3 regions of the Paenibacillus sp. AN1007 genome follow, and region 3 is predicted to be linked to each of the others. Evidence: a T-box and tRNA genes for the amino acid it is inferred to sense, from the RefSeq annotation. Region 3 holds a T-box; the other regions hold tRNA genes.

Region 1 (3,284 bases), 2.4 Mb from region 3:
AGTTTCACAGCGTTTAACTACGCTGACGAAATTCATCTTTATTGGAGAGTTTGATCCTGGCTCAGGACGAACGCTGGCGGCATGCCTAATACATGCAAGTCGAGCGGACTTGAAGAGAAGCTTGCTTCTCGGATGGTTAGCGGCGGACGGGTGAGTAACACGTAGGCAACCTGCCCTCAAGCTTGGGACAACTACCGGAAACGGTAGCTAATACCGAATACTTGTTTTCTTCGCCTGAAGAGAACTGGAAAGACGGAGCAATCTGTCACTTGGGGATGGGCCTGCGGCGCATTAGCTAGTTGGTGAGGTAACGGCTCACCAAGGCGACGATGCGTAGCCGACCTGAGAGGGTGATCGGCCACACTGGGACTGAGACACGGCCCAGACTCCTACGGGAGGCAGCAGTAGGGAATCTTCCGCAATGGGCGAAAGCCTGACGGAGCAATGCCGCGTGAGTGATGAAGGTTTTCGGATCGTAAAGCTCTGTTGCCAGGGAAGAACGCTTGGGAGAGTAACTGCTCTCAAGGTGACGGTACCTGAGAAGAAAGCCCCGGCTAACTACGTGCCAGCAGCCGCGGTAATACGTAGGGGGCAAGCGTTGTCCGGAATTATTGGGCGTAAAGCGCGCGCAGGCGGTCATGTAAGTCTGGTGTTTAATCCCGGGGCTCAACCCCGGATCGCACTGGAAACTGCGTGACTTGAGTGCGGAAGAGGAGAGTGGAATTCCACGTGTAGCGGTGAAATGCGTAGAGATGTGGAGGAACACCAGTGGCGAAGGCGACTCTCTGGGCTGTAACTGACGCTGAGGCGCGAAAGCGTGGGGAGCAAACAGGATTAGATACCCTGGTAGTCCACGCCGTAAACGATGAATGCTAGGTGTTAGGGGTTTCGATACCCTTGGTGCCGAAGTTAACACATTAAGCATTCCGCCTGGGGAGTACGGTCGCAAGACTGAAACTCAAAGGAATTGACGGGGACCCGCACAAGCAGTGGAGTATGTGGTTTAATTCGAAGCAACGCGAAGAACCTTACCAGGTCTTGACATCCAACTAACGAGGCAGAGATGCGTTAGGTGCCCTTCGGGGAAAGTTGAGACAGGTGGTGCATGGTTGTCGTCAGCTCGTGTCGTGAGATGTTGGGTTAAGTCCCGCAACGAGCGCAACCCTTGATCTTAGTTGCCAGCACTTCGGGTGGGCACTCTAAGGTGACTGCCGGTGACAAACCGGAGGAAGGTGGGGATGACGTCAAATCATCATGCCCCTTATGACCTGGGCTACACACGTACTACAATGGCCGGTACAACGGGCAGTGAAGCCGCGAGGTGGAACCAATCCTAAAAAGCCGGTCTCAGTTCGGATTGCAGGCTGCAACTCGCCTGCATGAAGTCGGAATTGCTAGTAATCGCGGATCAGCATGCCGCGGTGAATACGTTCCCGGGTCTTGTACACACCGCCCGTCACACCACGAGAGTTTATAACACCCGAAGTCGGTGGGGTAACCGCAAGGAGCCAGCCGCCGAAGGTGGGATAGATGATTGGGGTGAAGTCGTAACAAGGTAGCCGTATCGGAAGGTGCGGCTGGATCACCTCCTTTCTATGGAGAATCGTCTTCTGCAACGAAGACATTCAAATATGCAGGTTCAATGGACCTGCAAGCAGTATCAAGTTGCTACTCCATTTGTTCAGTTTTGATGGAATTTGAGGGGCCATAGCTCAGCTGGGAGAGCGCCTGCCTTGCAAGCAGGAGGTCAGCGGTTCGATCCCGCTTGGCTCCACCAAACAATTTCATCTATTTGTTGTGTTCTTTGAAAACTAGATATCGAAACGAAACAAACGCGAATTAGAACATTCCTTTTAGGGATGAATGCTGGATCGGTTCAAGCAACCGAACAACAATCATCCGAGCTGAACTTGTGTCAACAAGTGAAAGTGTATATAAGGTAGTTAAATGCAATTGCGATGGTATCGGATGGGAGCGACTTTTGGCTTTGCGTAAGCAAAACAAGGGAAGCGAGCAAACGAAACCGGAGCAATCTGGTTAAGCTGCTAAGAGCACACGGAGGATGCCTAGGCGCTAGGAGCCGATGAAGGACGTGGCGAACAACGATACTGCCTCGGGGAGCTGTAAGCAAGCTTTGATCCGGGGATGTCCGAATGGGGAAACCCAGCTGGGGTAATATCCAGTTACTCACAACTGAATACATAGGTTGTGCAGAGGCATACCAGGGGAACTGAAACATCTAAGTACCCTGAGGAAGAGAAAACAATAGTGATTCCGTCAGTAGCGGCGAGCGAACGCGGAGAAGCCCAAACCAGAGAGCTTGCTCTTTGGGGTTGTGGGACGTCTCACATGGAGTTACAAAGGAGTCAGTTAAACGAAGAGGTCTGGAAAGGCCCGCCAAAGAAGGTAAAAGCCCTGTAATTGAAAGTTGATTCTCTCCGAGACGGATCCCGAGTAGTGCGGGGCACGTGAAACCCCGTATGAATCCGGCAGGACCATCTGCCAAGGCTAAATACTTCCTAGCGACCGATAGTGAAGCAGTACCGTGAGGGAAAGGTGAAAAGCACCCCGGAAGGGGAGTGAAATAGAACCTGAAACCGTGTGCTTACAAAAAGTCAGAGCCCTATGTTGCGAACTTGTTCGTCAACAGGGTGATGGCGTGCCTTTTGTAGAATGAACCGGCGAGTTACGTTCCCGTGCAAGGTTAAGGTGAAGAGCCGGAGCCGCAGCGAAAGCGAGTCTGAATAGGGCGACATAGTACGTGGACGTAGACCCGAAACCGGGTGATCTACCCCTGTCCAGGGTGAAGGTGCGGTAACACGCACTGGAGGCCCGAACCCACGCACGTTGAAAAGTGCGGGGATGAGGTGGGGGTAGCGGAGAAATTCCAATCGAACTCGGAGATAGCTGGTTCTCCCCGAAATAGCTTTAGGGCTAGCCTCGGAAAACAGAGTCGTGGAGGTAGAGCACTGATTGGGTGCGGGGCCCGCAAGGGTTACCAAGCTCAGTCAAACTCCGAATGCCATAGACTTACTTCCGGGAGTCAGACAGTGAGTGCTAAGATCCATTGTCAAAAGGGAAACAGCCCAGACCATCAGCTAAGGTCCCCAAGTGTGTGTTAAGTGGGAAAGGATGTGGAGTTGCACAGACAACCAGGATGTTGGCTTAGAAGCAGCCATCATTGAAAGAGTGCGTAATAGCTCACTGGTCGAGTGACTCTGCGCCGAAAATGTAACGGGGCTAAACACACCACCGAAGCTATGGCTTGGATCGACTTCACTGCT
Region 2 (3,284 bases), 1.4 Mb from region 3:
ATCTTCCTGAGTTAAGCTCGGCCGTCAAATAACCGATTTCCCAATCGGACATGGTGTCAAAAACATAAAGATATACTGTTCTTTTCATTTTAATTTCTCCCCTTTTTTTATCTATCAAGGACTACAGTCCATCGGTAATCAATGACTATCTCATTATAAAACAGCTTCACTGACATCCGCTGTCAGTGAAGCTGTTATTGTTGATAATATTCCATTAACTCTGATGCAATTGCAGCAAGTCTGTCTTTCACACTCTGGGGTTCAAGTATTCGAATGGATTTACCATAGGATAGAAGAAAATACGGGACAGCATTATGAATGGATTTTTCCTCGAATAAAAAGACGGCTTGATTGGACGTCCGCTCTTGCAGATGATGTCCTAAAAACCAGTGCATGTTTAGTTCATCCAACGCCTCCGGCCTGCCTTCGATCCTTAAAGAAATTAACCCTTCCTTCCCCATAAGATCAGGTAACAGGTTTTTCATAAAAAATTCACGGCTAGAAAAAGCTTCAGGACGCTTAAAAATGAGTTGAGTACGCTTGATTCGTAAAATCCGATCTACCCGAAAACTTCGTATTTCATTCCTTAGATGGCAGAACGCAACCGTATACCATCTATTATTCCAGTAAACGATTCCATACGGATCTATCATCCTGTTCTTTGGCTTCTTTTCATGGTTTGTACGGTAATCCATCTCTACAGTGATTTCGTTTTCTACAGCATGCTCCAATTCCGCTAATATGAGCTGACTCGAAGGGCTGAGCATGCGGTTTATCACTTCAAATCCAGCTAACCCTTGGTTTAGCATACTCTCCTGCTGCTCATTCGAATACATTTTCAACTTGGATGTCGCATTCTCTAATGTCTCACTCAACGGGTATCCAGCTTCTTTTGCAAAAACAGCAGCATGAAGGAGTGTCTTCTTTTCTTCCATATCAAACAGCAGCGGTGATCTGATAAAATGATGCAGCAGACTATATCCACCATGATGACCTGCGTCGGATATGATAGGCACGCCGCTAGAACATAATGCATCAATATAGCGATAAACGGTTCTGATATTCACTTCTAACTTTTCGGATATTTGTTTTGCAGTCCACTTCTCTCCCGAATTCAGCATCCATAGAATGGCTAACATATTATCATTTTTCGGCATAACATCCCCCTCAACCGTTCCATCATATTTGGGATTCCACATGCGTCTACTGCCTGCAGTCCGCATGATTTCACCAAGAATAACACGATCAGACAGTACAAGACTTAATACACCCATCTTGAATAGAAACCATTAATTCAAACAAAAAAAACGGCATTTCTGCCGTTTCTCGTTAAACTCTTATGGAGCCTAGGGGGATCGAACCCCTGACCTCATCGCTGCCAGCGATGCGCTCTCCCAGCTGAGCTAAGGCCCCAGGATATGATGTTACATCTTGTCCAGCACTGTTACAAAACATTTTTACAGGCGACTTCTATATCATATAAAATCCCTTCTCGACTGTCAATACCCTTCTGAAGCACCGAAATCTATGGAGAAGAACATTCATGTTACGGGCACACACGGCATATACCAGATGCAGCCCCGGATTGCTCTTCTCCCTTTCCCCACGCCGCTAGTCCTCCAGATCTTCTTTGGACAGCAGTGATTTCAGTTCTTTCATAAACATGTTGATGTCTTTGAATTGACGATACACCGAAGCGAAGCGCACATAAGCTACTTCATCCACCGGAAACAGCTGCTCCATTAACAGCTCACCAATCTGGCGGCTCTCTACCTCAGCTTCGGCTGTGTTCCGCAGCGATTTCTCCACTTCAGATACCATCATCTCCAGCGTTTCCACGGATACCGGACGCTTCTCACAGGCACGAATCAATCCACGGAGGATTTTGTCGCGACTGAACTCTTCACGGCTGCCATCCTTTTTAATGACGATCAACGGTGTTTCTTCGATCATTTCAAAGGTTGTAAATCTTCTCGCGCACTGCTCGCATTCTCGGCGGCGGCGGATGGATTTGGATTCATTCGCTGGTCTGGAGTCCAGCACTTTGGTACCCAGATAACCACAATAAGGACATTTCAACTTCAATCACTTCCCACGTTTTCTTTTTTCCACATATTCCCTGAGCATATCTTGTTATGAAAATCGCACTCGCGACACATAATACTTTTACCAACCCGCGAGGAGGTGAACAGCAATGGCACAAAGCAACGGTAACTCCAACAACTTGGTTGTAACTAAAGCTTCCGCAGCTCTGGAGCAAATGAAATATGAAGTAGCTCAAGAACTCGGAATCAGCATCCCACAAGATGGATACCAAGGTAACATGACTTCTTACGAGAACGGTTCGATCGGTGGATACATCACGAAGCGTCTGGTAACAATTGCAGAACAGCAATTGGCAGGTCAATACCAATAATTATCTGCATCGTAATACGTTACACAGAGGAGCATGGAGCGGCCGGTACACCACCGGTCTGCTCCGTGCTTCTCCTTATCTTTTGACAAGCAATCGCTCTAGAACGTGTCGTAGATCTTCACATACTGATTATAATAGTAAATAACCCGTTGTACATAGTGGCGTGTTTCGCCAAAAGGAATATCCTTCACCGTTTCGATTGTGCCATCCCATACACCATTTTTCAACCAGCTGCTGACCTTCCCCGGTCCGGCATTATAGGCTGCAATCATCACAATTTCGTTGCCGTTAAACTGGTCTGACAGGTTTCGCAGGTACCATGTGCCCAGCTGAATATTCCGCTCAGGTTCATGTTTTAATTCTTCCAGCGAAGTGGGTGGAATTTTCGCCTGCTCCAAAATCCAATTTGCCGTATCCGGCATGAGCTGCATTAATCCGATTGCACCGCGCTTGGATTCTTTGCTCGTTTTGAAATTGGTCTCTACCCTGATAATGGAAGCAATCAGAAATGGATCAACCTCATAGCTTTGAGACTGTGCCCGAATCTCTTCCTTATATTCAATGGGATAAAACCAGGCCATCCAGTTCGTATTTAGAAATAACACAAGTACAAAGGAAACAAACATAATCAGCAGTACACGTTTTTTACGCAATATTTTCATAACAGACCCTTATGCGTTAAAAATGATTCAAGCTGCTTCTCTGTCTGGGACCATGAACCGCTGTTATCAATGACAATATCTGCACGCTCTCTTTTGCGTTCAATATCCATCTGTGCGGCAATTCGTGCTTCAGCATCAGCCTTGATCATCTGATCGCGGTTCATCAGCCGCTCCAGCTGTACAGCTCGGGGTACATAAACGACCAT
Region 3 (3,284 bases):
GTCAAGGTATTTCATAAACCTATTCCGCGGATACCTATTGGTATTCGCTTTTTTATTTGATTGGGAAAACGCATCTCGAATTACTTCGTACCTGCTTATCCTCCAAATTTTTGAATGGAGGAAATTTTATGAAACCTAAATTGATTTTAATTGAGGGAATACCAGGCTTCGGGAAAACAACAACTGCTCGATTGGTCCATGAAATTCTAACGGATACGAACATTAAAACTCAGCTTTATTTGGAAGGGAACTTGGATCATCCTGCTGACTATGATGGAGTAGCTTGTTTTAAGAAAGAAGAATACGATGAATTGTTAAATAACCATGAAAAATTTAGAGATTTATTAAATAATCGTATTATTAATGAAGGCAACCATTATTTCCTTGAATATCGAAAAATGATAAATGAAGATGCGACCCAGATTCCAAATGAATTGCTAACTGCAATTTTCAGAAACGATGTTTATGAATTAACATTAGATCACAACAAGGAACTAATTACAGAAAGATGGAAGCAGTTTACTAAACGTGCCTTGAATGGTTCAGACACTTACATTTTTGATTGCTGTTTTATGCAAAATCCTATAACAATAGGAATGATCAAATATGGTGCAGCGCATGAAGATGTCGCCAGCTACATTAAAGAACTAGAAAAAATTGTAGAGAGACTTAATCCCTTATTGATTTACGTTGAACAGAATGATCTCGAGCATTCCTTCAGAAAAGCGGTTAAGGAAAGACCTAAAGAATGGTCAGAGGGTTTTATTGAATATTATACAAATCAAGGATATGGGAAAAATTTTGGTTACATTGGGTTAGAGGGAACTCTTCAGGTTCTTAAGGCAAGAAGAGAATTGGAAGAGGAAATTTTTAATAACATAAACATAGCTAAGGTAAAGGCAAACAATTCTTCATATGATTTAAATGTTTATAAGCAATGTTTAGTGGAGATTTTAACAGAACATTTTGGCTTAACCTAACTAACAAAAATGTCATACTAGATTTTCTATAAGGACAGATTGACTAATTCCCGTCCTTTCGAAAATTTAACATAAATGTTAATTGACGGAGTTAATTAAGTATGATAGCATTGGCTTAATTTAAAACAAAAAGGCTATGATGAGAAATAGTAGCTATTAGGGATCTCACAGAGAGAAGATGGTTGGTGCGAATCTTCATTGATCTAATAGTGAAGCAGTCTCGGAGCTGTGAACCGAACAGAAGAATCTTAGTAGGCTTCAACGGAGTTCCACCGTTATTCAGGAAACAGTATCGGAGAAATCCCGTACTGATCGAGTGCAGAGCAATCTGAAGTTAGGTGGTAACACGGACATAATAGTTCGCCCTAAGTTGACAAGAAACATGTCAGCTTAGGGCTTTTTTGTTTTATTGCTTAGAATAAATAATATTGATGGAGGGATTGAGCATGGTGAGAATGACACCAGATGAGTTAAGGAGATCATATGTTGATTTTATGAAAGGAATAGGGGCTAGTCATGTGCCCTCATCCAGCTTGTTACCAGAAAATGATCCCTCGACGTTGTTTACAGGAAGTGGAATGCAGCCTATGGTTCCCTATTTATTGGGGGAAAAGCATCCGATCGGTAATGATATTGCTAATATTCAGAAGTGTTTAAGGACAGTGGATATTGACGAAGTAGGAGATACGTCTCATCTGACATTTTTTGAAATGATAGGTCGATGGGAGTTTAAAGCAAATGAAAATAACTATAAGAAAAAGCAAATTGATGCCATTTGGAATTGGCATATTATCGAATTAGGAATGGATCCTGGCAGGCTGTATATCAGTGCTTTTATAGGAAGTAATGATTTGAATATACAGAAAGATACGGAAGCCATTCGAATCTGGTCAGAAAAATTTGAATCTGTGGGTATAGAACCCATCATTGAAGATGATCCCTATCAATATGGGGTATCTAGAGGTGGAAGGATATTCTTATATGATGAAAAAGAAAATTGGTGGAGTAGAGCCGGAAGTCCATTGAATATGCCTATTGGTGAACCGGGTGGGCCTGATAGTGAAATGTTCTATGATTTTGAACCAGGCGGAGATTCACTGGATCATCCTGCTTCTGCAAGCGAAAGGTTTTTAGAAATTGGGAACAACGTATTTATGTGTTACAAAAAAGAAGACATAGGATTTGTAAAAATGCAAAATCCCAATACGGATTATGGAGGCGGATTAGAAAGGGTTGCAGCAGCCCTTAATGGTGACAAGGATATTTATAATACGGCTTTCTTCCTTAATCCCAAGAAAAAATTGATGGAGTTAAGTGGTAAACAATATACTGACGATTTAAAGTCTTTTAGAATCATACTTGATCATGTGAGAGCGGCTGTTTTTTTAATTAATGATGGCGCGGAGCCAGCTAATAGTGATGCAGGGTATATAACAAGAAGGTTATTAAGAAGGGCGATTCGTGCAGGTAAAAAAATAGGTATACAAAGAAGTTTTGTGGGCGAGTTGTCTGAGGTTTATATAGATGAAGCAGCAGCTTATGAAGATTTGATCGGTAATAAAAAGAAAGTTATCGAAGTAGTAAATAAGGAAGAAAATCTTTTCCATAGAACTTTACAGCAAGGAGAATCTGAAATACAAAACCATCTTAAGAATAAGGGTAAAGTTACAGGTGCAGATGCCTTTTATTTTTACGAAACATATGGGTTTCCCTTGGAGTTAACGGAAGAGTTTCTAACTGAAAATGGTTACAGCATGGAAGACAAGGTGTCTTATATAGAGGCGGCAAAGAAACATACGGAGAAGAGCAGAACTGCTTCTGCGGGTAAATTTAAAGGTGGATTAGCTGAACATTCAACGGAAACAACAGCGCTGCACACGGTATCTCATTTATTACTTTCTGGTTTAAGGGAAGTTTTAGGTGATCATGTTCATCAACAAGGAAGTAATATTACTTCAGAACGATTAAGGTTTGATTTCAACCATGATGAAAAACTTACGCCAGAGCAACTAGCTGCGGTGGAAAAGTATGTGAATGATGCGATTTCATCAAAGGCAGTTATCTATATTTCAGAGATGCCTAAAATCGAAGCGAAAGAAAGTAATGTTGAAGGGAATTTTTGGGATAAGTATCCGGATATCGTTAAGGTGTATACAATCAAAGATAACGAAGGGAACGTTTGGAGTCGAGAAGTGTGTGGGGGACCTCATGTAGAAGATACAACAAACTTAGGACAGTTCAGTATTAAAAAAGAACAATCTTCTGCTGCTGGAGTCAGAAGGATTAAAGGAGTAATTAATAAAA

What was found. A T-box is a leader RNA that pairs with one kind of tRNA and senses whether it is charged. The one in region 3 lies ahead of ABXS70_RS10655 (alanine--tRNA ligase), so its partner is inferred to be a tRNA-Ala.
Region 1: it encodes a tRNA-Ala, which carries the amino acid that the T-box ahead of ABXS70_RS10655 (alanine--tRNA ligase) is inferred to sense. The anticodon was not compared.
Region 2: it encodes a tRNA-Ala, which carries the amino acid that the T-box ahead of ABXS70_RS10655 (alanine--tRNA ligase) is inferred to sense. The anticodon was not compared.

What each region holds. Positions count from the first base shown of each region.
Region 1 is NZ_CP159992.1:47-3,330, forward strand. It holds rRNA gene ABXS70_RS00005 (16S ribosomal RNA) at 39-1,593, shown strand; tRNA gene ABXS70_RS00010 (tRNA-Ala) at 1,702-1,777, shown strand; rRNA gene ABXS70_RS00015 (23S ribosomal RNA) at 2,036-3,284, shown strand, end outside.
Region 2 is NZ_CP159992.1:3,725,630-3,728,913, forward strand. It holds gene ABXS70_RS16475 (type 1 glutamine amidotransferase family protein) at 1-88, opposite strand, end outside; gene ABXS70_RS16480 (YafY family protein) at 195-1,157, opposite strand; tRNA gene ABXS70_RS16485 (tRNA-Ala) at 1,341-1,413, opposite strand; gene nrdR (transcriptional regulator NrdR) at 1,612-2,079, opposite strand; gene ABXS70_RS16495 (alpha/beta-type small acid-soluble spore protein) at 2,195-2,416, shown strand; gene ABXS70_RS16500 (lytic transglycosylase domain-containing protein) at 2,515-3,078, opposite strand; gene coaE (dephospho-CoA kinase) at 3,075-3,284, opposite strand, start outside.
Region 3 is NZ_CP159992.1:2,371,936-2,375,219, reverse strand. It holds gene ABXS70_RS10660 (hypothetical protein) at 129-980, shown strand; T-box leader at 1,108-1,351, shown strand; gene ABXS70_RS10655 (alanine--tRNA ligase) at 1,427-3,284, shown strand, end outside.